Regions from separate parts of the Rossellomorea sp. KS-H15a genome, predicted to be linked through region 3. Evidence: predicted binding sites of a transcription regulator. Region 3 holds the regulator's gene; each other region holds the start of a gene.
The links. The regulator Rex, encoded in region 3, represses fermentation and respiration genes when NADH is low (regulators of the CRP and FNR family bind a similar motif). The targets are predictions, from matches to a motif close to TTGTGAAATATTTCACAA.

Region 1: M1J35_RS11375 (cytochrome ubiquinol oxidase subunit I) is a predicted target of Rex. The motif match lies at 3,112-3,129, and genes of this name have one in related genera.
Region 2: M1J35_RS16090 (cytochrome c oxidase subunit II) is a predicted target of Rex. The motif match lies at 3,866-3,883, and genes of this name have one in related genera.

Annotation. Positions count from the first base shown of each region.
Region 1 is NZ_CP096886.1:2,216,303-2,227,469, forward strand. It holds gene M1J35_RS11365 (ABC transporter ATP-binding protein) at 1-1,175, shown strand, start outside; gene M1J35_RS11370 (ABC transporter ATP-binding protein) at 1,186-3,009, shown strand; gene M1J35_RS11375 (cytochrome ubiquinol oxidase subunit I) at 3,248-4,585, shown strand; gene M1J35_RS11380 (cytochrome d ubiquinol oxidase subunit II) at 4,646-5,659, shown strand; gene M1J35_RS11385 (potassium channel family protein) at 5,762-6,421, shown strand; gene rnjA (ribonuclease J1) at 6,468-8,135, opposite strand; gene M1J35_RS11395 (DNA-dependent RNA polymerase subunit epsilon) at 8,139-8,345, opposite strand; gene M1J35_RS11400 (Cof-type HAD-IIB family hydrolase) at 8,994-9,767, shown strand; gene def (peptide deformylase) at 9,819-10,373, opposite strand; gene M1J35_RS11410 (YkyA family protein) at 10,699-11,167, shown strand, end outside.
Region 2 is NZ_CP096886.1:3,144,527-3,155,693, forward strand. It holds gene M1J35_RS16065 (isoprenylcysteine carboxyl methyltransferase family protein) at 501-1,064, opposite strand; gene M1J35_RS16070 (type III polyketide synthase) at 1,067-2,137, opposite strand; gene M1J35_RS16075 (chemotaxis protein CheX) at 2,330-2,779, shown strand; gene M1J35_RS16080 (SDR family NAD(P)-dependent oxidoreductase) at 2,832-3,602, opposite strand; gene M1J35_RS22720 (hypothetical protein) at 3,658-3,792, opposite strand; gene M1J35_RS16090 (cytochrome c oxidase subunit II) at 4,164-4,640, shown strand; gene M1J35_RS16095 (b(o/a)3-type cytochrome-c oxidase subunit 1) at 4,641-6,287, shown strand; gene M1J35_RS16100 (GyrI-like domain-containing protein) at 6,363-6,830, opposite strand; gene M1J35_RS16105 (carboxypeptidase M32) at 6,849-8,363, opposite strand; gene M1J35_RS16110 (ATP-dependent DNA helicase) at 8,475-10,400, opposite strand; gene M1J35_RS16115 (hypothetical protein) at 10,591-10,761, opposite strand; gene M1J35_RS16120 (THUMP domain-containing class I SAM-dependent RNA methyltransferase) at 10,859-11,167, opposite strand, start outside.
Region 3 is NZ_CP096886.1:813,586-824,752, forward strand. It holds gene tsaD (tRNA (adenosine(37)-N6)-threonylcarbamoyltransferase complex transferase subunit TsaD) at 1-642, shown strand, start outside; gene M1J35_RS04170 (ABC-F family ATP-binding cassette domain-containing protein) at 992-2,932, opposite strand; gene M1J35_RS04175 (redox-sensing transcriptional repressor Rex) at 3,123-3,800, shown strand; gene M1J35_RS04180 (twin-arginine translocase TatA/TatE family subunit) at 3,855-4,025, shown strand; gene tatC (twin-arginine translocase subunit TatC) at 4,041-4,808, shown strand; gene M1J35_RS04190 (YdiK family protein) at 4,824-5,033, opposite strand; gene M1J35_RS04195 (CPBP family intramembrane glutamic endopeptidase) at 5,030-5,773, opposite strand; gene groES (co-chaperone GroES) at 6,063-6,350, shown strand; gene groL (chaperonin GroEL) at 6,406-8,040, shown strand; gene M1J35_RS04210 (hypothetical protein) at 8,248-8,400, shown strand; gene M1J35_RS04215 (alanyl-tRNA editing protein) at 8,465-9,652, shown strand; gene M1J35_RS04220 (vWA domain-containing protein) at 10,238-11,167, shown strand, end outside.

The DNA of each region.
Region 1 (11,167 bases), 1.4 Mb from region 3:
TGAACACGAATGTCCAAGAAAATATCTCCGGGATCAATACGGTGAAATCACTGTCCCGGGAAGAGTTTCAAATCAATAAATTCAACCGGTCCAATGGTGATTATAAAGACAAGTATCTTTTCACCTCGGACATTTGGGCAAAATACTTTCCACTCATGGAGTTCTTAGGGAATGTGAGTGTCGTGACACTCCTTGCATACGGTGGATATCTCGTCATGAATGGAAATTTACAACCAGGTGAGCTTGTCGCCTTTTACAGCCTGGTCTGGTATATCATCTGGCCGATCATGAACCTTGGATTCACAATCAACCTTTTTTCACAATCCAAGGCATCGGGAGAGAGATTACTCGAGATTTTGGAAGTGGATGAAAAGATAAAGGATCATAGTGGTGTCATCCATGTTGATCGATTGAAAGGCGAAGTGGAATTCAAGGATGTATCATTGAATTACACGGTGCATGACGAAGCAGCCCTTGAGGGTATATCCTTTAAGGCAGAACCCGGTAAGGTCATTGGTCTGATCGGAGGCACAGGATCAGGAAAAACGAGTATCACCCAGCTGATCACACGTTTCTATGAACCGAATAAAGGCGAGATCCTCATTGATGGAAGGGATGTAAAAGATTACTCGCTAAAATCACTCCGTCAAAATATTGGATTCGTCCTCCAGGAGTCATTCCTATTCTCCTCCACCATCAAAGCCAATATCTCATATGGTCGACCGGAAGCATCTATGGAAGAAATCATTGAAGCAGCAAAACGTGCCGAGGCACATGATTTCATCTCCGAATTGCCTGATGGGTATGACACAAGATTGGGTGAAAGGGGATTAGGTCTTTCAGGCGGTCAGAAACAACGGATCGCCATAGCTCGCGCGATCTGCACGGACCCGTCGATCCTCATTCTCGATGATGCTACAAGTGCCGTGGACATGGAAACGGAATTCAGAATCCAAAGAGCGCTGAAAGAAGTCATGTCCGATCGTACGACCTTCATCATCGCACACCGGATTTCTTCGCTTAAGCATGCCGACGAAATCATCGTCCTTGAGAACGGCAGAGTGGTTGAAAGAGGGGTCCATGATTTCTTATTGAAAAATAATGGACCCTATCAGCGAATTTATGACATTCAATACCAAGACCAGAAAAAAATATTACAAACTCAGGAAGGGTAGGTGAAAGAGATTGAGCGAAAAAAAGAAAGTGAATAAAACCATTCTGAGCAGGTTCCATTACTCAACTGATCAAGTGATCGATAAGCCATTCAACTGGGAACAGCTCTATCGGCTACTGACATATTTAAAACCATATTCAAAAAAACTGTTGCCCTTGTCTATCATTACCGTTTTGATCACAACGGCTGTCCGCCTGATCATCCCGATCCTGATCGGGGTATACACACTCGATAAAGCAATCAGGCAAAAAGATGAAAATCTTCTCTTTACCCTTGTGGGAGTCATAGCGGGACTGTATGTTTTGAATTATATAGCCAACGTCCTCAGGATCAAATGGATGAATCAATTGGGTCAGGGGGTCATATATGACCTGAGAAAACATTTATTCAGTCATGTTCAATGGCTTTCCCATCGTTTCTTTGATCAGCGTTCAGCAGGCTCGATCCTTGTCCGGATCATGAATGACATCAACTCCCTGCAGGAGCTCTTCACGAACGGTGTCATCAATCTATTGATGGATATCATTCTGCTCATCGGAATCATCGTGATACTCTTTACGTTAAGTCCGGAACTGACGCTTGCCGTCATGGTCATTTTGCCTATCATGTTCTTCATCTCTACAAGCCTGCGCAAAAAAATACGCAAATCCTGGCAGGTGGTAAGGCTCAAGCAATCAAAACTTAACTCCCATTTGAATGAAAGCATCCAGGGGATCAGGGTGACACAATCCTTCACCCAGGAAAAGGAAAATATGGCCTTCTTTGATGGGGTAAACACAGAGACCTTCGATAGCTGGAGAACGGCCACAAAGAAAAATGCCATGTTCCGACCACTGGTGGAATTAACGAATGCCATCGGAACTGCCGTCCTGATTTGGTTTGGGGCTCACCTCATTCAAAATGGATCCCTGGAGCTTGGTGAATTCGTCTCATTCGCATTCTATCTCGGCATGTTCTGGGAACCAATTTCAAGACTAGGGCAGGTGTATAATCAGCTGTTGATCGGGATGGCTTCATCCGAGCGAATCTTTGAATTCCTCGATGAACAACCGATCGTAAACGAAAAGAAAAATGCCTTGAATCTGACCGATATCAAGGGAAGAATCCAATTCGAACATGTTGAATTCTCTTATGATGATAAACGTAAAGCACTCAGGGACATCAATCTGGAAATGAAAGCCGGGCAAACCGTTGCACTCGTCGGACATACAGGTTCTGGTAAGACGACGATCGCGAATCTCATCAGCCGATTTTACGACCCGACAAATGGCGTGGTAAAGATTGATGGAGTAGATTTACGGGATGCATCTGTTTCAAGCTTACGCAGTCAAATCAGCATCGTCCTGCAGGATACATTCATCTTCTCTGGAACGATCATGGATAATATCCGGTTCGGACGCCCGGGTGCATCCGATGAAGAGGTCTTGAAGGCAGCCGAAGCCATCGGGGCAAACGAGTTCATCGAAAAGTTATCCAACGGTTACGAAACGGAAGTCGAGGAACGGGGGAATGTGTTATCTGTAGGTGAAAGACAACTATTGTCCTTCGCACGTGCCCTTTTGGCAAATCCTCGCATCATCATACTGGATGAAGCGACAGCATCGATCGATACAGAAACAGAAGTTAAGATCCAAAATGCATTGAAGAAATTACTGAACGGTCGTACCGCGATCATCATCGCCCACCGCCTTTCCACAATCCGTGAGTCCGACAATATTTTTGTCCTTGAAAATGGCAGAATCAAAGAGTCTGGAAATCACGACGAATTGATGGAACAGGAAGGAGACTATTTTGAACTGGTGAAGTCACAGTTCAGGATGTTGGACGCGATGTAATGTGAAGTATTGAGGACCCCGCACTGGTGTGTGGGGTTTTTTTGTGGAATGGTGGTGAAACGGCTTCGTACACATGTCGGAGAAACTAAAAAACAAAAATCTTTGTGAAAAACGTCACAAAATATTCATTGTTCAATACTTCACAAACTCACCTACAGGTTTTATAATGAACAATAAGTGATAAACAGTAGGAAAGAGCTGTTTACGATAAAAAGTAATTCGGTAGGGGGAGTAAAGAATGGTTTTGGATAGTGTGGTTTTAAGCAGGATGCTCACGTCGACAACCCTTGCATTCCATATTATTTTTGCAACGATTGGGGTAGGGGTTCCGGTTATGATATCCATAGCTGAGTTCATGGGGATCAAACGAAATGATCCTCATTACCTTTTGCTGGCACGAAGATGGGCAAGGGGATTTACGATTACGGTGGCTGTCGGGGTGGTGACCGGAACGGCGATAGGGCTTCAGCTGTCCTTGTTATGGCCATCATTTATGCAGGTCGCCGGACAGGTGATTGCCCTGCCTTTATTCATGGAGACATTTGCGTTTTTCTTTGAGGCCATCTTCTTGGGGATTTATCTTTATACGTGGGATCGATTCAAGAATAAATGGATTCATTGGCTTCTGACGATACCGGTGATGATCGGTTCTTCGGCTTCAGCACTCTTCATTACGACGGTGAACGCGTTTATGAATACTCCACAGGGATTCGAATTGGAAAATGGAAAGGCGATCAATATCGATCCGATTGCAGCGATGCTGAATCCCGCAACACCAACCAAAGTGTTTCACGTGCTGACGACGGCGTACTTAACATCTGCCCTCATACTGGCAGCTATCACAGCATTTGCGATCCTCCGTAAAAAAGGAGGGGACTACCATAAGAAAGCCCTTCGTTTAACGATGGTATCTGCGTTGATTTTCGCTTTTGGCTCTGCTCTCGCAGGGGATTTGTCGGCTAAGTTCCTGGCTGAATATCAGCCTGAGAAACTTGCGGCTGCAGAGTGGCATTTTGAGTCGGAAGAGAATGCTGATTTAATCGTTTTCGGGACGCTTGATGAAAACAATGAAGTCCATAATGAGATACGATTACCAGGTTTCCTGAGCTTCCTGGCGGGAAGTTCGTTTGATACAGAGGTCATCGGCTTGAATGAATTTCCGGAAGACGAACGGCCGCCTTTATGGGTCCATTATCTGTTTGATTTGATGGTGTCCATCGGGTTTTACAGTATCTTCATTGCCGGGGCATTCATCTTATTCTGGAAGTGGAAAAAAAGGAATGAATGGAATAAAGGATTGCTATGGGGGATTGTTGCGAGTGGACCGCTTGCGATGCTTGCCATCGAATTTGGCTGGATTTACGCTGAGGTCGGACGGCAGCCATGGATTTTGCGTGGTTATATGAAGGTGGCGGAAGCGGCAACAAAGGCAGACGGGGTTGGATTGACGTTCGCGCTATTTGTGGGTCTCTATATACTCCTCGGCATCCTCTGTGTCTTTGTATTGATTAAAATGTTTAAAAATAAGCCGGCAGAAGCTGAATTGGAACAACGCTTTCCTAAAAAAGCGAGTTAGCATGATGAGGCTCCTTATAAAGAAGGAGCCGATTGATTTTGTTAAGGGGGAGGAATGAATATGAGTTTGGAAATCGTGGGGATCACCGTCCTGTGGATTTTCCTATATGGTTATCTGATAGTGGCTTCGATTGATTTTGGAGCCGGCTTCTTCGCCTTTTACGGTAGGATGAAAGGGAAAGAGCATACGTTAAATGTGTTGATCAGTCGATATCTTTCTCCTGTGTGGGAAGTAACGAACGTCTTTTTTGTCTTCTTTTTTGTCGGTTTGGTCGGTTTTTTCCCTGACGCGGCCTATTACTACGGGACGGCATTATTGCTTCCGGGGAGTATCGCGATTATATTGCTTGCCATCAGGGGAAGTTTTTATGCTTTCGGAAACTATGGTTCCAAAGACAATATCGTTTACCTGTTTTTATACGGGGCAACAGGGTTACTGATCCCTGCTTCCCTGTCTACGGCATTGACCATTTCTGAAGGAGGCTTTTTGGAAGAGCAGGGTGATAAGGTCGTATTCCTGGCCCGTGAATTGTTTACCAGTCCTTATTCATGGAGCGTGGTTGTCCTGTCCATCGTATCGGTCTTATTCATCAGTGCCACATTCCTGACCTATTATGCCAATCGTGCGGGGGATTTGGATTCAAGAGAAGAACTGAGAAAGTTTTCACTATTCTGGAGCCCGCCGACGATTTTAGCGAGTTTACTGGTTTTCGTATCTTTAAGAGAACACAATCCCGAGCATTTCAATAGCGCCATCGAGATCTGGTGGATGTTCGGATTATCCCTTGTCTGCTTTCTTGGCGCTTCATTTTTTATCTATAGGAGAAGGAATTTTGGCCTGGCATTCACTCTGGTCATGCTGCAATTCTTCTTTGCATTCTTTGGCTACGGGGCGTCACATTTACCATATATCCTGAAACCTTTTATCACGATTGAAACGAGTGTCACGAATCCAACGATGGGGATGGCACTGGTCGTAGTCTTTATCGCAGGACTGTTATTGCTGATTCCCTCACTTTATCTCTTGATGAGACTTTTCTTATTTGATGCGGATTATGTTAAGGGGAACAAGTGACGAGTTGGAACTTGAATGAAATACAAAAAAGGAAAGGGAGAAATGTCATTTTCTCCTTTTTTTTATGCTAAAATATAGATTATAGAGACTGCGGGGGGATACATGGTGAAAAAAGAGTTTGTAGTTATTGGCTTGGGCCGATTTGGCGGCAGTATCGTACGATCATTGACGGATCAAGGCATGGAGGTCATGGCCATCGATCAGGATGAGGACAAGGTGAATGAATTTTCTTCCATTGCTTCACATGCGGTTGTTGCGGATTCAACCGATGAATCCGTATTGAAGAGCCTGGGGATCCGTAATTTCGATCATGTCATTGTCGCGATTGGAGATGATATCCAGTCCAGTGTACTAACGACATTGATGTTAAAGGAAATCGGCGTCAAGAAAATTACCGTGAAAGCACAAAATGATTATCATGAAAAGGTCCTTCGTAAAATTGGGGCGAACCAGGTCGTTCATCCGGAGAGGGATATGGGAAGAAGGATTGCTCACAATATCATTTCAAATAATGTACTGGATTATCTGGAGTTGTCAGATGAACATTCAATCGTGGAGATTGTGGCGAGTGAACGTCTGAGTGGAAACTCCCTTATCGATTTGGATATCCGTGCTCAATTCGGAATCAACATCGTGGCGATAAAGCGGGAAAAAGATATCATCGTTTCCCCACAAGCCGATGAACAGATCCGGGTTGGGGACATCCTTATTGTCATCGGTGCCGATACGGATATTAACCGGTTTGAGAAAAAGGTACTATAAGACGAAATAAGAGGCTGACCCATTTGGGTCAGCCTCTTATTCGTTATTATACTTCCATGATGATCGGTAGGATCATCGGGCGACGTTTCGTTTTTTCATATAAGAATGGAGCAAGTGTATCTGTGATTTCATTCTTGATTTCTGACCATTGGGACGTTCTTCTTTCAAGCACTTTGTTCAAGTGTTTAGAAATGAGCGTTTGCGCTTCATTGATAAGGTCGCCTGATTCACGCATGTAGACGAATCCTCTTGAAATCAGGTCCGGGCCGGAAGCGATCTTGAAATCTTTCATGTCGATGCTGACAACGACAATCACAAGACCTTCTTCTGATAGGATGCGGCGGTCACGAAGGACGATATTACCGATGTCACCGATTCCGCTTCCATCGATATAGACATTTCCAGAAGGGATCTTCCCTGCTACCTGTGCGGAGTCATTGCTTAGTGCAAGGACTTCACCGTTATCCATGATGAAGCAGTTTTCCGGTTGGACGCCACAATCGACACCAAGCTGAGCGTGCATCTTCTGCATACGGAACTCACCGTGTATCGGCATAAAGAAGGTTGGATTCATCAGGCGAAGCATCAGCTTCATCTCTTGCTGTCCACCGTGACCGGATGTATGAATATCACTTAATGGTCCATGGATGACTTCTGCACCGGCACGATATAAAAGGTTGATCGTACGGTTGACACTGATTGTGTTCCCCGGAATTGGTGAAGAAGAGAAGACAACGGTGTCACCAGGCTGAATCTGGATTTGACGGTGGGTACCGTTTGCAATCCTTGATAATGCTGCCATCGGCTCACCTTGGGAACCTGTACATAGAATAGCCACTTCATTCGCTGGAAGGCGATTGATCTGGTTATGTTCAATGAATGTATCCTTAGGAGCGTTGATATATCCTAATTCTTGTCCAATCGTGATGGCTGCTTCCATACTTCTTCCGAAAACAGCAACCTTTCTGTTATGGAACACTGCTGCTTCGACCACTTGTTGAAGACGGTGAATATTCGAAGCGAATGTAGCAAAGATGACCCTTCCGTCCACTTTACGGAAAATATCATTGATGCTTTCCCCGACTTTACGTTCCGACATCGTGAAGTTTGGAACTTCAGCATTGGTACTGTCAGACAGTAGGCATAGAACGCCTTCTTTTCCGATCTCAGCCATTTTGGTTAAGTTCGCGGGCTCACCAACCGGCGTGAAATCGAATTTGAAGTCACCTGTATGAACAACATTTCCAGGTGGTGTTTTGACAACGATACCGTAAGAATCCGGGATACTGTGTGTCGTTCTGAAGAAGGTTACAGATGTTTTGCGGAATTTCACAACATCATCTTCCTGGATGACATTTAATTTCGCATTGCGTAATAACCCGTGTTCTTCCAGCTTATTCTTAATAAGACCAAGGGCAAGTTTCCCACCGTATATTGGGATGTTTAACTCTCGAAGTAAATAAGGGATTCCACCGATATGGTCTTCGTGTCCGTGAGTGACGAAGAGTCCCTTGATTTTATCTGCATTCTTCACGAGATACGTGTAATCAGGGATTACGTAATCGATACCGAGCAGTTCGTCCTCAGGGAATTTGATTCCTGCATCGATCAGGATAATTTCGTCTTGGAATTGTACGCCGTATGTGTTTTTACCGATTTCACCTAAACCGCCAAGGGCAAATACAGCGGTTTGGTCATTCTTTACAAATTTCATTAATTATTGCTCCATCTCGAAAGAATGGTGGTTTTTTTCATACTCTAAAAAAGCGCCCTCAAGCTTTTGTACGAATTCGATGTTATACGGTTTGTCTTTTAAATTCAGGCGTACTTCACGTTCTGATTCTGCTTCCATGTAAAGAGATTGAGTGCATTCGCGAACAGGCACTTCTGCTTTACTTTCTTGATAAAATACTTTAAAAATCATTTTTCTCTCTCCTTATCCGTTTTCAAAAAATCTAACTTTCATCTATGATAAAAAAGTTATCAACTACATTAACATTAACTTATATAATAGCCTATCATTCCTATAGGAACGAATCATTCAGTTATGTATGTATTAAATTATATAGGATTTTTCCGTGTAAATAAAGCTTTTGAATAATCCTGTACTAAATCATGACAATAGAAGAGGGACCAATGCCAATGGAGGAAAAGCTCACTAGTGGCGTCAGTCCCTTATTCATTGTGCAATTGTATGTCAGTATATCCGATTGTCATGGATTCTAATAGTGTTTCCCCAAAAATCATTTCACGAGAAACAGAGGGATTATGCAATCGTCTTTTTTCTAAGCAATTCTTTCCACTGTTTTAAAAGCTTTTTCCTGAGCTTCTTTAACATGGTGGATCACTCCTTATTAATAGTTTACCGAGATTTACCTTTGAAGTAAAGGAACAATAATACGGACGTCTCTGTTGTGTTACTTATATTGTACGGAATTTATGGAATCTCTTACATGGTTAAGTTTGGTAAATGGTTCTGTCTGACTGTCTTCATTGACATTTTCCGTGTAAAGGATTACCTTATACAACGGGTAAAATAGAATCGCAATTGAATATTGAGAAAAGGAGAACGATCATGTCTAAAATAGTTTTCTTTGATATAGACGGCACGCTGCTTGATCACGATAAAAAACTGCCACAGGCCACAAAAGAAGCCATTCGGACACTGCAGGCAAACGGAACGTATGTTGCGATTGCGACTGGGAGGGCCCCATTTATGTATGAAAGTTTAAGAGAGGAATTGGGAATCGAGTCCTTCGTATCGTTTAATGGGCAGTATGTGGTTTTTGAGAATGAAGTGATCTACACGAATCCTCTGCAAGTTGAAATGTTGGAGGAATTATTGGAGGATACGTATACAAAGGAACATCCTGTCGTTCATTTGAATCATGAAACGATGAAAGCGAATCATAAGCACCATGACTATATCGAGAAGAGTATGAACAGCCTGAAATTTCCCCACCCGGGATATGCCCCGGACTTTTATAAAGGAAGGGACATCTATCAATCCCTGCTATTCTGCACAAAGGAAGAAGAGAATTTATACCGGGAGAAATATAGGGATTTCACGTTCATCCGCTGGCACCAATTCTCCATGGACATTCTTCCGAAAGGTGGTTCAAAAGCAGAGGGAATCAAAAAGATGATCGCCAAACTTGGGTTCAACATGGAAGATGTCTATGCTTTCGGGGACGGACTGAATGATATCGAGATGATTCAATCCGTCGGCACCGGTGTTGCAATGGGCAATGCCGTGCAGGAAGTCCAAAAACACGCAAATCTAATTACAAAGCACGTGGACGATGATGGAATCTACCACGGATTGAAGGAACTCGAATTGATCTAGGGCATGCCAAAAAAGACTCCCACAGATATCTGTGGGAGTCTTTCTTTGGGTTTATCGTTCGATGGCAAGGGCATCAGGGATCGGCTCAAAAGGATTAGCAGGATTGATATGGTCATAGAACATGATCCCATTCAGGTGATCGATCTCGTGCTGGAACACAATGGCCGGGAGACCTTTGAGGCGAAGTTTTACTTCATTGCCGTCCACATCCCAGCCTCTTACAGTCACTCTGGCATATCGGGGTACGAAGCCCGGTACGTTCCGATCGACGGATAAACAACCTTCCCCGGAAGTTAAATAGGCTTTTTCTATGGAGTGGCTGATGATTTTCGGATTGAATAATGCGTAGCTGTATAATTTCCCCTGATTGTCTGTAACGTTGACGGCAAGCATCCGTTTTGAAACATTGATCTGGGGCGCTGCAAGGCCGATACCTGGTCTCAATCCATATTTGGCAGCCGTTTCAGGATCTTGGCTGTTTATTACATATTCCAATAAGCTTCTCAGGATTTCCCGGTCTTCTTCGGATGGCGGGATGGGCACTTCCTTAGCTACCATGGTTAATGTGGGGTGACCCTCACGGATGATGTCATTCATCGTAATCATTGTTTTTCCTCCTAGGATACATAGAGATAGAAACAGCTGGCCCCGTCAGGACACAAAAAAGACAGGGCCATCCAAATTGATCCCTTCTCTACTTTACGTATTAAGATTCTCTATTATGTATGGTACTAGTTTATCATTTTCCTTTGAAAAAGTTAATGAATGAGATTCGATATTAACAGGAATACCCGGCGGCAAATAGACATAATGATTTTAATAGGGAGAATAGTCCAATCGACATTTTTTTCCACAGTTGTAAATCCCTATTGTCAAAAGATGTAGACATAGATATAGTAGAAGGTGGTAAATAGTTAAGGGGGATCTAGTTGTGTCGAAATTTCGTTTTGCTTTCATTTTAGGAGCCGTTATTTTTGTATTAATGGGGTGTGTCGGTGGTTCTACACCTGAGGAAGATGTGTATAAGGTTCTTGAAGAAACCGTGGCCAAAGAAAGTCAATATGAGAAAGTTCAGAAGCCTCTTCAAGAGTTGGAAGAAAAGGAACAAGAAATCTATACGAAAATCATGGATCTTGGAATGAAAGAGTTTGACCAGATTGTAAAGCTTTCCGATGAAGCTCTGGACAACATCGATAAGAGAAAAGAGAATATTGAAAAAGAACGTGAGTCCATGAGTGCAGCAAAGAAAGAGTTTGCTAAAGCAGACGAATACATTGATGAGTTAGAAAGTGATGATCTTAAAAAAGATGCGAAAAAGCTGAAAAAAACGATGGAAGAACGTTATAAGCTGCATGAAAAGCTTACAACTTCTTACTTAGAGGCCCTTTCTCTTGATAAAG
Region 2 (11,167 bases), 2.1 Mb from region 3:
TAATCTGATTTTTCACATATAGAAGCACAGAGTGGATTGGAGCGGAAGGCACTTGACTCCTTCGGGAAATAGAGGAAAAGTCTAGACCCCGCAGGGCAAAGCCCGAGGAGGCTTGACTTCCTCCCCGAGGAAAGCAAGTGCCTGAAGCGGAAAGGAACGGTCCAAGTATAATAGCTGTCACTTTTACAAACAAAGACAAAAAAAGCCTCTTCCGAAGAAGAAGGCCCTGTTTATCGTGTTGTTTCAGTTGCGATTAAGTTTGAGTGAACAAAAGATTTCGAGTTCGACTGGTATGAAGATACGTTCTTCCGCTGTGCCTGATTCTTCATTACATTAGATAATACATACTTCATCGTGAAGCCATACGCTACTACAGTAAACAATATCAAAAACCATACCATTCTTGTCCCCACCCTTTTGTAAAAATACTTGTACTTGAGAATAATTTTCATCTTCAATTAGAATCTTATCAAAGTTGATAATCATTTTCAATAAGAAAATCATTTTTCTTTTTTGAATAGGGGAATCCATCCCTTCGTGTTGAGATGGACCTTCTCATACTCCGTCTCCTCCTTCAGGGCATGTTCCTCGAGAGGGATTCGGATAGAAAGAATGAATTGATTTAATAATGCAAAGATGAAAAGTGTCCAATAGGCTTGAAAAAGCAATGGAACAATCAGGAACTCAAGGGTTACAATCAAATAGTTCGGATGCTTCAAGTGTTTATAGGGACCTTTGGCTATGACCTTAGCTTCGGGGAGGACGATGATCTTAGTGTTCCAATACCTCCCAAGCGAAGCGATCGACCAGATCCTCCCGAGCTGAGTCAGGATAAAACCGCCAAGCAATAACGGCCAATAGTGATTGACACCTGAGTGATAGAACCCCCCCTCTATGACGAGGGAAATGAAAAATGCAACATGGATGCCGACCATCAGCTTATAATGAGCCTGTCCGTATTCTTTTGCGCCCCGCTCCTTCATCCACTTTTCATTCGATCTTGCAATATACAGTTCCACCAGTCTTTGAATCATCAGTACCGAGAAAAACAATACAAAATACAGCATCATTCCCACCTCATCAACAAAAGCTCCGAACTGAACCCAGGTCCCAAAGCAGTGCCAAGACCAATATCTCCCCGTTCACAGCCTTTTTCCATAAATTCCTTGAGGACATAAAGAATCGTGACAGAGGACATGTTGCCATATTCCTTCAATACCCTCATTGATTCAGTTGTCATCCTTTCATCCATTCCTAAAGCATCCATGTAAGCCTCAATCACTTTCTTTCCACCCGGGTGGGCCACAAAATGCTTAATGTCCCGGAGTCCGATCCCGTTCGCTTCAATGAATCCTTCTACATTCGGACGCAGCCAATTTTTCACCAATGTGGGAATGTCCTTCGAAAATACAACATATAATCCATTTTCCTTCACTTCCCATCCCATGACATCCAATGAATCCTGGAGCAGCGTCGACTGAGTGGCAAAGATCGTTGGCAAAGGATGCCGGACGCCTTCTATTGCCGGGCTGTCATCCCCGCAGACAAGGGCACATGCCACACCATCAGCGAAAAGGGACGTCCCGATCAAATTGCTCTTTGATCGATCTCCGTGTTGAAAGGTCAATGAGCAAAGTTCGATCGAAAGAACAAGAACATTTGCCTTTGGAAAGGCCAAGCAATACTCATACGCCCTTGATAACCCCGACGCCCCCCCTGCACATCCCAAACCCCATATCGGAATTCGTTTGATATGGGGAGAAAATGGGAGCCTGTTCATGATCCGGGCTTCCAGACTCGGGGTTGATAGACCTGATGTTGATATGGTGATGATGGCATCGATATCTCCCATTGAGAGCCTATGACGTGAAAGGCTCTTATGGACCACTTTACTCCCCAATTCTACGGCATGGTGGATGAATTCATCGTTCTTTTCCTGAAAGGTATGCTCCTTGGAAAACCACTCCAGGTCCTTTACGAAATAACGGCTTGCTATTTCCCCGTTTTGAAACACATTTATGAGACGTCCTATATCTTTAAAACTTGAAGAAAACAATTGCTTTGCAAATTCAGCGGCTTCATTTTGCGTGATTTTAACTGGCGGAACCTCAGTTTCCACTGAGAGTATTTTCGGCATGCACGACCACTCCTTACACTTCCATATAAGGATAGCTTTTCCACCTAGGCAAAAATCATGTATGAAGTGTTATTTTTGTTTTAAACACCTCTCTATAAATAGTTCTTTAGTATGAAAAGAGGACGAAAATATCATCCTTTAATCCTAGTCCGTATGGTATGATTATAGTGACAAAATACTGGAGGATACGACATGATTTTAACTAAAAGTGTCACCGATATACTTAATAGTTCAGTAGAAGCGATTAAAGGAGTCATCCCTTTGAGTGTTACTGTTTTAAAACCCTCATTGCTGACAGAACCCTTCAGTCAGCATAAGATCGGTGTACTCATCGGGTTCACGGGTGACGTAAGAGGAAGAATGATCATTGATGGAGAAGAAGAGAGCTTTCAAGGTTTGGGAGCATCCATGTTTGGAATGCCCCTTGAAGGTGAAATGCTTGAGTCATTCGCGGGTGAGCTCGGGAATATGATTGCAGGGAATCTAGCTACTCTCCTTGCACAGGCCGGTCATTCACTCGACATCACACCACCGACCGTGATTGTGGGGCAATCGAAGATGTATGGTTTCGACAAAGCCTTAAAACTACCGATTTCCATTGAAAATGTTGGTGATTTTTTAGTGATACTGATGATTGAATAGAAAATAGATAAAAGGCTGACCTTCAGCGAAAGGTCAGCCTTTTATCCTGGAATCAAAAACCGTTGATCGTCATTCCTCCGTCTACAAAGAGGGTTTGTCCGGTAATATAGTTTGAGGCATCCGATGAAAGGAATACCGCCGGGCCTACCAATTCCTCGAGCTCACCGATCCTTTTCAAAGGAGTCACTGCCAGTATATCGTTTACATACTCTTCATTTTGCAGAAGTTCCTTTGTTAAAGGTGTCTTGAAATACCATGGACCGATACTGTTAACATTGATATTGTGTTTTCCCCATTCCATGGCTAATACCTTCGTCATTTGAATCATGGCTGCTTTCGTGGAAGCATATACGACCCCGGTTCTGAGGGCGACGTGGCCTGCGACGGAGGCAATGTTTATGATTTTCCCCCGGCCCCTCTCTTTCATATGCCTTCCTACTTCCTGGCTCATCATAAAGGCTGATTTCAAGTTCGTATCCATGATTTTCTGCCATTCATCATCCGTTACCGAAAGCGCTTCCGAACGTATATTCATCCCTGCATTATTGATCAGGATATCGATGGACAAGCCATGGTCTTCTATGTAGGTGATCACCTTGTTTATTTCATCACGTGATGTCACATCTGTCGGGAGGATATGAGCCTTCCTCCCCAGCTTCTCGATTACACCAGCTGTTTCTTCCAAATCATCCCTGGTTCTGGACAACAGGACTACATCGGATCCTGACTCCGCTAATCCAATACTGAGGGCACGTCCAATTCCCCGGCCTGCACCTGTGACAACGGCCAATTTACCTTTCAATGAAAATGAAGGAACAAACAAATTCCCCACCGCCTTATCTGTTATTCGAATCTTCTTTATTTTAGCACAGTAAGCCTCATCGGTGATCTTTTTTCACTTGCTGATGATGGACCTCGATGTGTATCTTCGCTTCGACCGGCATCCGGCATTGAGGGCACATCATCTTATCAGAGAAGATTTGACAGCATTGTTTACAATAATATTTTTCCATTTGATCATCACCTTCCTCTTCATTCCTACACCTTATGCAAGAGTTCACGAGAATGAACACACCCGAGTGCCTATTTTTAATCATTTCACACTTTTTTCACAAACCACCCCTTTAGGTGTGACATTTATCACAGATTCAAAGAGGTGTACCCGCTTATGATTGAACTATCAATTCAGTGAATAATGAATGGAAGGAATGAGTGGAATGGGAAAACCGGAATTACATCGAAAAACGGAAGTCAAAGTCAAGGAACCCACCTCATTAAAAGGTACATTTACTTCGGTATTATTTTTGGGAGGGTTTTTAATCCTCACATGGCTTGGGGTATTCTTGCTGTTTCTGAATCGTTTTTAATTTAAGGAGTGATTTATATGCATATGCATCGCTATGAGAAATGGTGGTTAACACTGGGAACAGGGTCTCTTATCTTATTTTTAATCATATTGGGTATCAGTGCTTTTCATCAGGGGCATCAGCCTCCAAGCGCAAAGGCATACGTCAATCCGGAGCAGGTGGACAAAATCGCTCCGTTTAACGAACCCGGACTTAAAAAAGTGGAAGGAAAGGCTTGGGATTATGAATTGGTATTTGTGGCCTCCGCTTTTCTCTATACCCCCGGGGAAATTGAAATCCCTAAAGGATCAACACTGAAAATCACGGCTACAACCAAGGATGTTGTGCATGGGTTTGAAGTGGCAGGAACCAATATTAATATGATGCTTGAACCGGGATTTGTCAGTGAATACACTACAACACTCGACAAGGCTGGAGAATTTCTCATTGTTTGTAATGAATACTGTGGTGTCGGTCATCACACGATGAAATCTATGTTAAAGGTGGTGGAGTAGATGAAACCATTTGTAAGAATTGATAAAAAGGATGCTACACTGGCCATGGCTCACATTTACGTAGGGTTTGCTGCTCTGGCATTAGGTGGACTCGCCGGCCTGTTACAGGTTTTGGTCCGTTCAGGCAGATTCACTTTGCCTGCAGGTATCGGGTATTATCAAGTATTGACTGTTCACGGGGTATTACTCGGATTGGTACTGACGACATTCTTTATTCTCGGATTCCAGCATGCTGCCATTTCCCGTACGTCAGGGACTTATTCTGGAAAATCCCGCTTCATGGGGTGGCTGGGATTCTGGGTCATGCTTCTTGGAACGATCATGGCAGCAGTCATGATTTTATTAAATGAAGCTACGGTCCTTTATACATTTTATGCTCCCCTCCAGGCCCATTGGATCTTTTATTTAGGATTGACCTTCGTTGTGGTGGGGAGCTGGCTTGGCGGCGCAGGGATGATCATGAAATATATAAGCTGGAGAAAAGAACATCCTGGACAACCGAGTCCTTTACTGACTTTCATGAGCATCATCAACACCGTCTTATGGATTGTTGCCACCATCGGGGTTGCGGGGACTGTATTATTTCAGCTCCTTCCATGGTCCCTTGGTCTGGTGGACAGGGTCGACGTCCTTGTCAGCCGTACCTTGTTCTGGTATTTCGGTCACCCACTCGTCTATTTCTGGCTGCTGCCCGCTTATATGGCATGGTATGTGATCATTCCGAAAATCATCGGAGGAAAAATCTTTTCAGATTCTTTGGCACGACTTTCCTTTATCCTTTTTCTTCTATTCTCGATACCGGTCGGATTTCACCATCAACTAGTGGAGCCTGGCATTGATGCTTATTGGAAGTTCCTTCAGGTGACCCTGACGTTCATGGTCGTCATCCCTTCCCTGATGACAGCATTTTCTTTGTTCGCAACATTTGAAATGTACGGGAGAAGCAAAGGAGCTACGGGATTATTCGGATGGTTCAAGAAGCTTCCATGGGGTGACGCCCGTTTTACAGTGCCGTTCATCGGAATGGTTGCTTTCATCCCTGCAGGAGCAGGCGGATTGATCAATGCATCCAATCAAATGAATCAGGTGGTCCATAATACGATTTGGGTCACCGGTCACTTTCATTTAACACTGGCCACATCTGTCGTCTTGACCTTCTTTGGAATTGCTTATTGGCTAGTCCCTCATCTGACGGGACGCGTCCTAACGAAAGCAATGAACAAATTGGCCATCGTGCAGGCTATTGTATGGGCCGTCGGAATGAGCATCATGTCTGGCGCCATGCATGCAGTTGGATTACTGGGTGCACCAAGAAGGTCTTCATATTCCACTTATGGGGATGCACCTCAGGCAATGGATTGGATCCCCTACCAAATAGCACAGGCGATCGGGGGCACGATCCTTTTCATGGGTATCATTCTCGTTCTATACATCTTTATCAACCTGGCATTCTTCGCTCCCAAGGGAGAGGAGGAATTCCCTGTCGGTGAAACGGCTGATACAGCCGAAAGGACACCAATGGCACTCGAGAACTGGCGGATCTGGTTAACCATCCTGGCCGCTCTCATCCTCGTCGCCTACACCGTACCATTCATCGACATGATCCAAAACGCCCCACCCGCATCTAAAGGTTATAAAATGTGGTGACAAGAAAAGCGGAAGGGGCTCGCTCTGGGGCGACAAGTATAAGAAAAGGCTGCTTCAAATGAAGCAGCCTCCTTTTTATTTCAGTTTAATTGGGACAAACAGCTCTAATTTCCTTTTATCTTCCGTTTCGTTGATTTCACGGTCCTGGGATAGGTACTTCTCAACACTCAGTCTGGAGTAGTCTTTTTCATACCCATTCTCTTTAATCCAATTAAAGATGGCGAAATAGGCTTGTTCCACTTCCGTCGACAGTCCTTCATAAAGGGCATGTGCATATTCACCTGCAGGAAGTGACAGTTCCACCAACCCAGGTGGAAGTTTCTCCACACGATCAACTTCAACGGTACAATAATACGTAAAATCAGTTGCCCTATCATGGAATGGTGCGTATATGCATTCATCTCCATTTATATAGTGAATGGATGGGATCATCTGTTGAAACTTCGTGAATAGTCTCGGGATCTCGGACCCTCTTCCATATGGACCTGTCCAGCCTATTCCAACAAGCAATTTATCCTCTAGTGATGCTACATTAATTTCCATGATTCTTGCCTCCAATAGTTAATTTAAGGAATATACCTTTGAATACTTCTCCGTTAAATAATCGGCCAAGTATTGGGCATTGAGCCCTTCTCCAGTCACTTCCCTGATGATTTCAAGCGGTTTTTTCATCTTGCCCCATTGATGAACATGTTCGGTCAACCATTCTCTCACGGGAGCAAGATCCCCTTTTTCCAGGAGCTCTTCATAATGGGGAATATCTTCTACCATTGCACGCTTTAACTGAGCAGCATACATATACCCAAGCGCGTATGACGGAAAATAACCAAAGCTTCCACCTGCCCAATGAACATCCTGGAGGACACCTTCTCCATTATGGGAAGGACGGATACCTAAGTACTCTTCATACTTCTGATTCCAGATTTCAGGAAGATCCTTCACTTCAATCTCATCATTGAACAATCCTTTTTCAATTTCATAGCGGATGATGATATGGAGGGCATATGTTAATTCATCTGCTTCGATCCGGATCAACGAAGGCTTCGATTCATTGATCGCTCTGTAGAAATCGTCCAATTCAACAGAATCAAACTGTCCAGTCGAATGATCCTTCAATAACGCATAATTTTGCTTCCAGAAAGAATGGTCCCTGCCAACAAAATTTTCATAAAACAGGGATTGAGACTCATGGATACCCATGGATGTTCCTGTACAAAGGGGTGTGCCCATTAAATCCTTTGAAATGTTCTGTTCATACAGGGCATGTCCACCTTCGTGGATTGTTCCGAAGACGGCTGTCCTCCAATCCTTTTCGTCATATTTAGTTGTTACCCTTACATCACCAGGGTTCAAACCAATCGCGAACGGATGGACCGTTTCATCCAGTCTTCCTGAATTGAAATCATACCCCATTTGTTCAAGAATTTTTAAACTGAAATCCTTTTGACGTTCCTTTGGAAAGTGTTCAAAAAGGAAATCGGTTTTTGGCTTATGTTCCGATTTTGAAATCTTATGTACGAGTGGGACAATCTGATCACGAAGATCTCCAAACACCTTATCCAATACCTCTACCGTCACACCCGGCTCATACATATCCAGTAATGTATTGTATTTATTATCTTCGTATCCCCAATAATCAATGAAGCGTTTTGTGAAAGCCACAAGCTTTTCTAAATAAGGCTTGAACATATCAAAATCCGCTTTTTCTTTCGCTTCTTCCCATTTCCCTTCCGCTTTCGACTGCAATACCACGTATTCTCTGTATTCAGAGACGGGAATCTTTTTATTTCGATCGTACTCTTTTTGACACTCTTCTATCAGTTTTTGTGTCATGGGATCCAGTTGATCCATCACTGGAGATAGTTTCGCTAAGTAAGCGGCCATTTCATTGGAAGTGGACATCTCGAACAACTCCGATGAAAGCATACCAATCACTTCTGACCGTTGTTCAGCCCCATTTTTTGGTGCGCCTGTACGCAAATCCCAGAACATCAACCCAAGTGCTTCGTTGTAGGCCGACATTTTTTTTGCATATTCGTGAAATTGATCTTTTGTCTCTAGTATAGATTCTTTCATTCAAAAAGCCCCCTTTTTTTAACATTCAATCTATTTTATCATATTTTTCTGGCAACTTGGGTCCAGAACAATTTAAAAAACCGCCTATTCAGGCGGTTTCGGTTCACTCTATTATACGTTCAACACTTCGATTCCAACGGGAAGGACGGACTCTGCCAATTCTCTATATGTGGTTTCATCATCATTCAACAGAACGTGAACACTCCCCTTGTCATCACTTGTCCGAATCAGACGTCCGATTCCCTGTCTCAGACGAAGCATCATGTAAGGAAGATCCACCTCTTCCACGGAATGAGTGGCATGCTTTCGTTTCGCATCAAAGACAGGGTCTTTTGGCGGGAAAGGAAGTGAGTAAATGATCACTTGTGAAAGGGAATCCCCCGGCACGTCCAATCCTTCCCATAGGTGATAGGAACATAGGACCGTAGACGTTTCCTGCTGGAACTGTTCCACCGTATCACTGATTTCACGGTCACCTTCATAGATGACACTCCAGTTTTGATCCGGCTGCTGAATCTGATAGGCCCTAAAGGCGTTCATCTCATCCTTAGATGTAAAAAGAATCAATGATTTCCCTTGATTACTCTGTAATTTTTCCCAAACATATTGATTTTTCGAATCGACACCGGAATCCAATGAAGGAATATGTGCCCTCATCATCTCCTCATATTCATAAGGGGATTCCACTGAGAATTTTTCATATGTCTCAATCCCCAGTGATCGGGACACATAAGAAAAGTCCCCATTATAGGAAAGGGTGGCTGAAGAAAAGATAAATGGGATGTTTTGACTGAAAACCTGTTCTTTTAGAATTTCTTCGACTAATCTCGGCATCACCACAAAGGTGTGTTCTTCCTCTGATGTTTCCAGCCAGTAGATTCCTTTTTCATCATCTAAGAACAGTTTCAAAGAATACTGAATCTGTTCCAGATATTCTTCCACTACTTTTAACAGGTAATCATCCATCACATACATTTCGCTTTCAAAAACAAGCTCATTCAGCAGGTTCTCGATTTTTTCCGTAAGAGACCTGGCCTGCTGCAAAATCGCCTCTGAACGCGTGATATACTGCCTGTCGGATCCAGTTTCCCCTTTGGAATCTTTCTCCAGAAGCCCGAACCACTTTTCATTGTCGAGCATGATATCTTCAATGATATAAAGAGTCTCCTCCCTCATATCAGATGAAGACAGCTTTTCTAACAGTCCCTCAAGAGTCTCCATCCTCATCCGGTAGGTCATCGCTTTCTGTGAAGCAAATTCCAACAGATGCCCTTCGTCAAAGACCACTGAGCTTGCTTCCGGAAGGAGCGGCAGCTGACCTTCCCGCTTTCTGCTGTCTTTCGTCCAGATATGTTCCATATAAAAATCATGGGAACAAATGATCAAGTCAGACGCATTCCGATAATGCTCACGATGAAGCGTAAGTCCACAGCGATGACGATAGGCACAGGACATGCAGTCCTGAAGGGAATCCCAGCCTACAGAACTCCACTCTTCATCTGACAAGCCGGCATATTCTTTACGATCCCCGTAATGAGTGAAGCTTCTCATAGAGGAATTGTCATGGACGAAGCCCGGCAATTCTTCCCACATCTCCTGATAGACATCCTTTTGAGAAGCATTCTCTTCTAACTTCTTGATACAAAGATATTGCTCCCTCGATTTGGCCAGACGGACATCTATATCAAGATCCAGTGCATTCTCAAGCTTCTCTATATCCCCTTCTTTTTTGACGATCTGCTCGATGAGGGTTTCATCCGCACAAGCAATGATGGCAGGCTTTCCCGTATACCTTGCATAGGAAAGGGCATATAATAGATACACAAGGGTTTTCCCTGTTCCAACACCTGCTTCTGCAAACATGACCTGCTTATTCTTGTATGCCTGATTTAGTTGAAAGGCCATGAAAACCTGTTCATCCCGCAGGTCAAATCCTTTCTCTGGCAATATATCATAAAAAACATCCCCGACCCAATCGGATAATGCTTCATAAAAGGATTGCTCCTTGGTTAATTCGAATGGTAATTTTCTTCTCATATGAACCTCCTGCATGACACAATATTTCTAATTTACTAGAATTCATTCTTATTGAAAAGGTGTAACCGATATTTTATCTAAGGACTTTCTATAATAAGAAGTACATTCTACCCAAAAAGAAAAGAGACTCTCCATACAAAGGGTGAGTCTACCAGTTGTATGGATGTCTCTAGCTTCGGAGAGAGTGCACTCAGTCGTATATTCTCTTTTTTAATAATTCATACTGAAATGCCTGATCCAGGTTTTTGGATGCTTCATGAAGGTCAAGATGTACGGCCTCCGCTTCTTCACCTGAAATGGAAGAAATAGAGCTTTGTAAGGCTTGATAGATTTTGTGGAAATCGATGAAAGAATGGTCCATCCTCTTTCACTCCTCTAAAAATGATAGAACTATTATACGCAGGAAATGAAAGGGTTATTCTCAACTTCATCATCTTTTTCCAACAATACGAATCAGATCACTTTCTTGGGGGGCGCGGCCCGAAAAATTGATAATAGTCTGTCCTTATAAATCCATTGAACAATTTCCGTTTTTTTGTAGCTTGTTTCCCGTAGCATTGTTCAAAATTTTCATGGGACGTCAGCATGTAAACAGACCATGTATCCAATTTTTCAAAGGCCCTTCCCATTTCTTGATACATTTTCTCTACTTCTTTCCGTTCACCCAGACGTTCACCATATGGAGGGTTTCCGACGATGATGCCGTATTCTAATTCCGAAGTGAAATCACGCACTTGCATTTGCTTGAATTTCACCAGGTCCCCAAG
Region 3 (11,167 bases):
GTGAAAGAGATGAGGTTTCCTCTTCTTTCCCTGGTTGTTTCCGGAGGACATACGGAGCTTGTACTCATGAAAGATCACGGGTCCTTTGAGGTCATCGGAGAAACACGCGATGATGCTGCCGGAGAAGCGTACGACAAGGTAGCGCGGACATTGGGCCTTCCATATCCAGGTGGTCCTCATATTGACAGGCTGGCACATGTTGGGGAAGCAAGTCTTGAGCTGCCACGGGCATGGCTGGAAGAAGGATCTTATGATTTCAGCTTCAGTGGTTTGAAGTCATCGGTTATCAACACGCTTCACAATGCCAAACAAAAGGGCATGACCATTCATCCACAGGATTTGGCCGCGAGCTTTCAAGCAAGTGTCATTGATGTGTTAGTAACGAAAACGGTTAAGGCTGTGAAGGAGTATGAAGTGGAGCAAGTATTACTTGCTGGCGGAGTTGCGGCCAATAAAGGCTTGCGTGCTGCCCTTCAAGAAGCATTTGAGGGAATGGAAGCGGAATTGGTCATTCCTCCCCTATCTCTTTGTACAGATAATGCTGCTATGATTGCAGCCGCAGGAACAGTGTTATTCCAACAAGGAAAAAGGGGAAGCATGGATATGAATGCTCATCCAGGACTTGATATCGAGAATTTCTAAAAGGGAAAGCTTGAACGAAACATCGTTCAAGCTTTTTTTATTGTTTGTTGATATCCTGTGAGTAATGCACAGAATTAGTCAGGGGGGAAGGATTTTAAAGGAACGAACATACGTTTTATCAACAGGTTGTGGACAAATTGTTAGTAACTACTTATTTAGTGTGTATACATTGTGAAAAACATGAGTAATACAGAACCTAAATAATGGTAAATGCTGTGGATAACTCAGGCTGTTTTTGTGGATATTGTGGAAAACTCTTTTGAGTAACGTTTTATAAGTGTTGTAACTGTGGATAATAATGTGGAATAAGAAAGGATTGGGGAGTGATAGTTATCCCCAATCCTGTGGATTACTGCTCTTCTTGAAGGAGTTCTTCCAGTTCTGTCCATTCTTCCAATAAAGAATCAAGCTCTTCTTTCGCTTTTGTTAGTGATTCATTAATCTCCTGTACTTTCTCGTGATCTTGAAAGATGTCAGGGTCGCAGAGGAGATCTTCTTTTTCCTGTATGTTTATTTCAAGTACTTCCATGAGGCCTTCGATTTCTTCGACTCTGCGCTTTCGTTGACGTTCGAGCTTTTTCGCTTCTTTATCAATCTTGTGAGATCGTTTTTGAGTGGGCTCTTGTAATTGTTCACCCTGTTCCGTGCGTTCAAGTGCCGCCAATTCTTCCTGCTGCTGTAATTTTTCTACATAATAATCGTAATCGCCAAGATACTCCGTCGAGCCTTTTTTGGATAATTCAACGACCTTTGTGGCAATTCGGTTGATGAAATACCGGTCGTGTGACACAAAGAGGATGGTTCCGGGATAATCAATCAGGGCATTTTCCAACACTTCTTTGCTATCCAGATCAAGATGGTTAGTCGGCTCATCCAGAATCAGGACGTTTCCTTTTTCCATCATCAGCTTGGAGAGGGCTAACCGTGCTTTTTCTCCACCGCTTAGGGTAGAAACGGTCTTTAGGACATCTTCCCCTGAAAAGAGGAAGTTACCGAGGACCGTCCGGATTTCTTTCTCCATCTTCATCGGATATTCGTCCCATAGTTCATTTAATACGGTCTTGTTCGATGATAGTTCGGCTTGTTCCTGGTCATAGTAACTGATGGAAACATTGGATCCGAATTTAAATGTGCCGTCCAGTGGCTGAAGTTTATTCACCAATGTTTTTAAAAGCGTCGATTTCCCGATTCCGTTCGGTCCAACCAGGGCGATACTGTCCCCTTTTTTGACAGAGAAATCGATATGGGAGGAAATCGTCTCGTTTTTCCCGTAGCCAATGGTAAGGTCCTGGACGTGCAGGACGTCATTCCCGCTTGGCCGGTCAATTTGAAACGCGAAGCTGGCAGACTTCTCATCGCCGAGTGGTCGATCCATCCGATCCATGCGCTCCAGCTTCTTTCGCCGGCTCTGTGCCATTTTCGTGGTAGACGCCCTTGCGATATTCCGTTGGATGAAGTCTTCGAGCTTTGCGACTTCCTGCTGTTGACGCTCGAACATTTTGAGATCTTTCTCATAGTCTTCTGCTTTTTGTTCAAGATATCTGCTGTAGTTCCCGGGGTATTTCTTACTCCTGTTCCGGGAAATTTCATACACTTGATTGACGACGCTGTCTAAAAAGTAGCGATCATGGGAAACGATCAGGACGGCTCCTTCATAGCTTTGAAGATACGTTTCAAGCCATGATAAAGTTTCAATATCCAAGTGGTTGGTCGGCTCATCGAGGATAAGGATGTCAGGCTTGGTCAGAAGAAGCTTACCAAGGGCAAGACGGGTTTTCTGACCACCGCTCAGTGTGGATATCTTGGTTTCGTAATCAAAATCGGCAAAGTTCAATCCGTGAAGGACGGAACGGATATCCGCTTCATACTGATAGCCGCCGGAGTCCTTGAAGAGAACCTGGAGTTGATCGTATTCCTTCAATACCCGTTGATAGACCTCCTCTTGTTCATATACCGAGGGATCGGCCATTTGCTGCTCCAAAAATCGCAATTTTTTTTCCTGCTGTTTCAATTCCTCAAAGACAGTCAGCATCTCAGACCAGATGGAAAGATCCGATTCGAGACCCGTATTTTGGGCAAGATACCCGATGGAGACGCCTTTTGGCTTTGTGATCTCCCCGGAATCGTAGGAAAGGTGTCCTGCTATTATTTTTAGAAGAGTCGACTTCCCCGCACCATTACGGCCGACAAGGGCAACACGATCTCTAGTCTGTATTTCAAGTTTAATATTTGATAGGATATTATCTGCACCGAAGTTTTTTGTTAATTGATTCACTTGTAAAAGAATCATGACGTTTCACCTCTATTTCATAGTGCTAGTGTACCGTATTTGAGAGGGGAACGGCAATAAAACACCTATTAATCTTCGTACACTTAGGATAAAATATAGTGTATGATGGGTAGGAGAGTTTATTAAATCTGTATGCTTTCTATTTTGGAAGCGGTATCAGAGGTTTTGAATAGATGTGGGGGAATACAATATGAACCAGGATACAACGAAAATTCCACAGGCAACGGCCAAGCGCCTTCCGCTATATTATCGATTTATCAAGAATCTGTACTCATCAGGTAAGCAGAGGGTTTCATCGAAGGAATTAAGTGAAGCGGTGAAAGTTGATTCTGCTACGATCCGCAGGGACTTTTCTTATTTTGGTGCATTGGGTAAAAAGGGATACGGCTATAATGTCAATTATCTGTTATCCTTCTTCCGTAAGACACTGGATCAGGATGCCCTTACGAAGGTTGTGCTGATCGGGGTGGGGAATCTTGGTACAGCGTTTCTTCATTATAATTTCATCAAGAATAATAACACGAAGATCGAAATGGCTTTTGAGGTGGATGAAAAGAAGGTCGGGACTCAAATCAGTGATGTACCCGTTTTTCATTTAGATGATTTAGAAGAGAAGCTTGTGGGGCATGATATTGAAGTAGCGATTCTGACGGTGCCGGCATCTTCTGCTCAGAATATCACAGACCGATTGGTTTCTTCGAATATAAAGGGGATACTGAATTTTACCCCGGCTAGATTGACGGTGCCCGACCATATCCGTGTCCATCATATCGACTTGGCGGTGGAGCTTCAGTCACTCGTATACTTCTTGAAGCATTACTCGGAGGATGACACGGAAATGTCACAAGATGGAATCATAACAGAATAGAAAATTCTTCATATTTACGTTATGATAGAATGGTAAAAGAGGAGGTGTCTCATTATGCCAGGTCCAGGTAGCCTCGTATTAATAGCAGTCGTTGCTTTACTTATTTTTGGCCCTAAGAAACTTCCGGAATTAGGAAAAGCGGCAGGAAATACATTGCGTGAATTTAAAAATGCAACAAAAGGCTTAGCAGATGATGAAGACGAAAAAAATAATAGTGCTAAGTAGAGTAGGATGAACGCCATGAGTCAAAGAGACATGACAGTTTATGAACATATAGGAGAATTGCAAAAACGACTCATGTTTGTAGTCGTTTTCTTCTTGTTAGCAGTTGTTGTAAGCTTCTTTCTTGCAGAACCGCTGATCAGGTACTTACAGCATGCCGATGAAGCGAAAGAATTAACCATGAACGCCTTTCGTATCACAGATCCTCTCAAGATTTATATGGAAATGATCATGTTCATTGCTTTGATCATGACATCCCCTATCATTCTCTTTCAAGTCTGGTCTTTTGTGAGCCCTGGTTTATATGAAAGAGAGAGAAAAGTGACGCTGAGTTACATTCCAGTTTCCCTTATCCTTTTCTTAGGTGGATTGTCATTTTCTTATTTTATTTTGTTTCCATATATCGTGAAATTCATGATGGGTTTATCAACGAACCTAAATATAGAACAAGTGATAGGAATAAACGAATACTTTCATTTCTTATTCCAGATTACGATTCCTTTCGGTTTTCTTTTTCAGTTACCCGTAGCCATGCTATTTCTTACACGGTTAGGAATCATCACGCCGATGATGATGGGGAAGATGAGGAAAGCTGCCTACTTTATCTTATTGGTCATCGCGGCCCTTATCACGCCTCCCGACATTGTGTCCCATCTAATGGTGACGGTACCGCTCTTCATACTATATGAAGTCAGCATCTGGATCTCCAAGATCGGATACAAAAAAGTATTGGAGGCGGAGCAGAAGCTTGAAATGGAACAGTTTGAAGACAAAAATAAGGATTGATCATTTGATCAATCCTTATTTTTTGTGCTTTATTTGTTTTTTGATTTTGAAATGCAGCATGACCATCCGTAACCCGGAACCGAAGTCCAGGGTCGCAAGAAAGATCAGCATATACGTGAAAAATCCCCAACCTTCATCATTCTGTACATTTTGTACAGCAAAGTATGTGAAGAGCACACCGAGAAGGAGATAGATCACTCCCGAGAATAATGGTGACCTCCTCATAGAAATAATCCTCCAATAAATCCTTGTATTTTTTCAGCTTCATTCATCATTTTTTCGATATCGTCCTTATAGATAGATTGCATTAGAACGACCGTTGTATTCATGGCCACGTGAGCAAATATTGGCACAAGGATCCGCTTCGTTTTTACATAAAGAAAGGCAAAGGTGAATCCCATTGCTGAATACAGGATCACATGCTCAGGCTCGAAATGGGCAAGAGCGAAAATGACCGAGCTGATTAGAGCGGCAAAGAAGAAATGCATCTTCTCGTAAAGCACGCCGAAAATGATCTTCCTGAATACGATCTCTTCCAGAATGGGTCCGATGATGGCCGCGACCAGCATGGATAACGGCACTTTTTCAATGATGCCGATGATCATCTGAGTATTTTCAGACCCCATCTGAATTCCTAATGCATATTCGACTTGTATCGCAACCGATTGAGCGATGAATGCCATGAAGATTCCGAGTACCGCCCAAACAATCGAACGGCCGGCGCCCATGGGAGCACTCCGTTCGAGACGGGTGCTTGTTTCGCTTTTCCTGAGAATGCCTCCCACAATGAGAAGGGTCAGCGTAAAGCTGATGACAAGCCAATATCCAGGGACAAGGCTTCGTACCGTCTCATCGGGTTTACCGAGGACGTCGACACCGATCTTATATAAAAGGGGTACCCCGACAATGCTTGAAAGCTGCATGACGATATAGGCTATTAAAATAAATCCGAAATGTTTTTTCAACGTTTGATCTCCTTTAGCACCTGTAAGATAACGGTCATGTTACTCCTGTACAATTCTACTAAGAAAAGCGGAACTGTTCAAATCTAAGGGTTTCTTTCAGCCTGGAATATATGGGGAAAGGAGGGCATAGGATAGGAGGGTGTGAAAAAAAGAGAAAAATGACGAAAAAAATTTTAGGCAGGACTCTTGCAAAATGAAAACGAATTAATTAATATAATAGTTGTGTTAGCACTCACAGTGAGCGAGTGCTAATAAATATCATTTACATATTTCAAGGAGGTTGTTTCACTTGTTAAAACCACTAGGTGATCGCGTCGTTATCGAGCTAGTTGAGTCAGAAGAAAAAACAGCAAGCGGTATTGTGCTACCGGATTCCGCAAAGGAAAAGCCACAAGAAGGTAAAGTGATGGCTGTAGGTACTGGTCGCATTCTTGACAACGGTGAGCGCGTTGCTCTTGAGGTAGCTGTCGGCGATCGAATCATTTTCTCTAAATATGCTGGTACAGAAGTGAAATACCAAGGCACAGAATACCTGATCCTTCGTGATAGCGATATTCTGGCTGTAGTTGGCGAATAATTTAAATTCCGTAATAGTAAACCATACATTATTTAAATAAGAGGAGGACTTTATAATGGCTAAAGATATTAAATTCAGCGAAGAAGCACGCCGTTCCATGCTTCGCGGTGTCGATCAATTAGCGAATGCAGTAAAAGTAACTCTTGGACCAAAAGGACGTAACGTGGTACTTGAGAAGAAATTCGGTTCACCACTTATCACAAATGACGGTGTAACCATTGCGAAAGAAATCGAACTAGAAGATGCATTCGAAAACATGGGTGCAAAACTGGTTGCTGAAGTAGCAAGCAAAACAAACGAAATCGCCGGTGACGGTACAACGACTGCAACGGTCCTTGCTCAAGCAATGATCCGTGAAGGTCTTAAAAACGTAACAGCTGGTGCTAACCCTGTTGGCGTTCGCAAAGGAATCGAAAAAGCGGTTCAAGCGGCTATCGAAGAATTAAAAGTGATTTCTAAGCCGATCGAAGGCAAAGATTCCATCGCTCAAGTTGCGGCTATCTCTGCAGCTGACGAAGAAGTCGGTCAACTGATCGCAGAAGCAATGGAGCGCGTTGGAAACGACGGCGTTATCACAATTGAAGAATCTAAAGGGTTCACTACTGAACTTGACGTAGTAGAAGGAATGCAGTTCGACCGCGGATATGCATCTCCATACATGGTCACTGATTCAGATAAAATGGAAGCTGTCTTAGAAAATCCATACATCCTGATCACTGACAAGAAAATCGGAAACATCCAGGAAGTACTTCCTGTTCTTGAGCAAGTTGTACAACAAGGTAAGCCACTATTAATGGTAGCAGAAGATGTTGAAGGTGAAGCTCTTGCAACACTTGTTGTGAACAAACTTCGCGGAACATTCAACGCTGTAGCTGTTAAAGCTCCTGGCTTCGGTGACCGTCGTAAAGCGATGCTTGAAGACTTAGCGGTTCTAACTGGTGGAGAAGTAATCACAGAAGATTTAGGCTTAGACCTTAAATCTGCCAACATCACTCAACTTGGCCGCGCGGCGAAAGTAGTCGTAACGAAAGAAAACACGACTGTCGTAGAAGGCTCTGGAGACCCAGAAAAAATCGCAGCTCGCGTAAACCAAATCCGTGCTCAATTAGAAGAGTCCACTTCTGAGTTCGATAAAGAAAAATTACAAGAGCGCCTTGCTAAGCTTGCAGGTGGAGTAGCAGTAGTCAAAGTTGGAGCTGCAACTGAAACTGAGCTTAAAGAACGTAAACTACGCATCGAAGACGCCCTGAACTCTACTCGTGCAGCAGTAGAAGAAGGTATCGTATCCGGTGGTGGTACAGCACTCGTGAACGTATACAACAAAGTAGCATCAATCGAAGCGGATGCAGATGTAGCAACTGGTATTAACATCGTGCTGCGTGCTCTTGAAGAGCCGATCCGTCAAATCGCTCACAACGCTGGACTCGAAGGTTCTATCATCGTAGAACGTCTGAAGAAGGAAGAAGTAGGTGTCGGATTCAACGCAGCTACTGGTGAGTGGGTCAACATGATCGAAAAAGGTATCGTAGATCCAACCAAAGTAACTCGTTCTGCGCTTCAAAACGCAGCGTCTGTTGCAGCAATGTTCCTGACTACTGAAGCAGTAGTAGCGGACATTCCTGAAGAAGGCGGCGGCATGCCGGATATGAGCGGCATGGGCGGCATGGGTGGAATGGGCGGCATGATGTAATTCATCATCGCCCATTTCCTGGAGCTATCCAGATAAAAGTGGTCATTCCTTATGGAGTGACCACTTTTTTTACGTCCTAAGAGAGTTAAAGAGTTTACAAAATCACCATATAGGTAAAAAGTATGATAAAAACACATCCATACCGAAACGATTTACGTATACTGCGTGTGACTTCTACTTTTTAACTAAACCAAAGCAGGTGATAACATGAACTATACAACGATGGATCTCAGGACGCTGGTAGAACGGATCATTGAAGGGGACGAGCGGGCTAAAGAAGAATTTGAAAGACGATGGGAAATTCCATGGGAACAAGTCGGGACAGTACCAATATCGATCGAGAAGAAGCCAAGGGACTGACGTGGTTCCATCCATCCTTCTTATGATAAAGTATGGATAGAACATTTCAGAAAGAGGGTTACCGATGACAGTCAAACAATACTATCAAGATGCCTATATGAAAAGCTTTCACACATCCATTCAGGATCAGCAACAGGATGAGTCAGGCTGGTACGTCGTATTAGAGCAAACGGCTTTTTATCCGACAGGTGGCGGTCAGCCCCATGATACGGGAACGTTAAAGGATAAGAGGGTTATCAACGTTGAAGAGGTGAACGGAGAAATCCGTCATTACATAGAAGAACCGTTTGAAGACATTTCAGAAGTTATCGAAGGGCAGATCGATTGGGAACGCCGATTCGATCATATGCAGCAACACGCCGGTCAGCATATCCTGTCGGCCGCATTTGCAGAAGCACTGCAATATGAGACGATCAGCTTTCATCTCGGGAAAGAGTTCCTCACCATTGACTTAAACGTCAGTGACATCAGCAACTCAGATGCTTCGAAAGCAGAGGAGCTAGCCAACCGGATCATAAGGGAAGCACGTCCGATCGAGACGAAGTGGGTGACGGAAGCGGAACTGTCCGACTATCCGCTACGGAAACAGCCATCCGTCACAGATGAAATCCGCCTCGTCATCATCCCGGACTTCGACTATAACGGTTGCGGCGGAACCCACCCACGTTCCACGAGCGAAGTCGGAGCCATCAAGATCCTTGATTGGGAAAAGCACAAAGGCCATATCCGCCTGCAATTTATCTGCGGTGACAGGGTCCTCCATCAACTGCACCGGAAGCATGGACTGCTGAAAGAGCTCACAAGTGTACTCCAGGCACCTGAAGAAACGATGGTACCGACAGCCGAGCAGCTGATCGCCAAACAGAAAGAACAGGAAAAAGCACTCGATGGATTGAAAGAAGTCCTGCTTACATATGAAGCGGAAGGATTACTCGGAATCCCAGAAGATGACTATACGCTCATTCAAAAAGCTTACAGTGACCGGCCGATCCAGGAACTTCAGAAAATCGCCCAGCATATCGTCTCTAAGAGAGAGGATGCGATTGTGATGCTGGTCGTGCATAATGATCAAAAGCTTCAGCTCGTAGCGGCGAAGGGGTCGTTACCAACCATTAACCTAAGAGAAGTAGCACAAAAAGTATTCCCGCTCATCAATGGAAAAGGCGGCGGGAAAGAATCGTTTGTTCAAGGCGGTGGAGAAGCGGTTATCACTAAGGAAGAACTCCTTGATCAACTGGCGAACAAATTATAAAGAATAGGAAGAGCCATCCGGCACGACTGGATGGCTTTTTTCAATTATATGGAGGTATTTATCTATATTTGGAAAATTCGTTCAATATAAAAATGACAGGAAGCAGTCACACTTCATTCACAAATGATTCCAATTACCTACCAATTTTAATACTTGTAATAAAACACCTAAAAATTACCACTATAAAATTCAAATACCCTGTTGATAAAAGCGAAGTAAACCTTTCGTAGCTATACAAAATACCTATTTTTACCTTTGGGAAATTTTATAAAATGGTCCAATAATAACAGACAAGATTCGACAAAGACTTTGTCGGATTGACGTTCGCGATGACCAATGATAATTATTATATAGAAAAAAAGTATCAGGATTTTACATTAAAAAGTTTTTAAACATGAAATTCGTGGTAAATAAGAGTTGAGTTAATTCCAAAATATTGAAAAGTGATACATAAGTATCATTTATGGGTGGATTTGACATCTTCTTCAATTTTTATTCGTATATAGGTCTATTGAAAAGGGATTAACTTGATACAAAAATATAATGAAGTTTAGATCATCGACAACAAAGGGGAGAAGCAATCACATGAGGAGACTACTTGTATTATTCTTCAGCTGTTCACTTATTGGTCTAGTGGGGTGTTCAGGAGAAGAAACAACTAAGAAAGACCTTAAAGAAACATCCTCAGAAGAGGTGAACAAGGAAAAAGAAAAAGAAGCGGTGAATTTCCCGGAGGCCCCAACTGAACCTGAAGAAATCGTCAAGCAACCATACGGAGAGAAGATGCAGGACGTTGTGACAAAGGTGGAAAATGGGGCTGAAGCGGACATTGACAAAGTGGAAGATATCATGGAAGACTTCCCTGCTGAGGGGCTTAGTGTAGAGGAAACGTTTAACGGGGTGGTCAATTGGTTTGCCCTGGATTATTCGGATTCCTATCAGACCTTGAAAAATTACGAGCCGGATTTCGGTAAATATGATATTGAAGAAAAGAATCAAAAACGAAAGAATGTCGTCATACTCATTGACTCAAGCGGAAGTATGGCCGCAGAGGTAAGTGGCGGTCAGAAAATGGAACTGGCTAAAGAGGCTGTCAGTAAATTTGCGGCCGGTTTTCCAGAAGACGCTACGATTTCTCTTAGAGTCTATGGGCATAAAGGAACGGGATCAGAAGAAGATAAAAAACTATCATGCTCCAGTGATGAACTTGTTTACGAACCCAATACATATGATCAGTCATCTTTTGAGAAGGCATTGACTCAGTTTAAGCCGAGCGGATGGACACCGTTGGGAGCTTCGTTAAAGTCTTCCTACGAGGACCTTAAACAACAAGCGGGAGATGACACAGAGAACATAGTGTATGTTGTCAGTGACGGGGTCGAAACCTGTGACGGCAATCCGGTTGAAGAAGCGCGCCAATTGGCGGACTCGAATTTGAACATCAAAGTCAATATCATTGGTTTTGATGTCGATGATAAAGGACAAGAACAGTTAAAGTCAGCAGCAGAGGCTGGT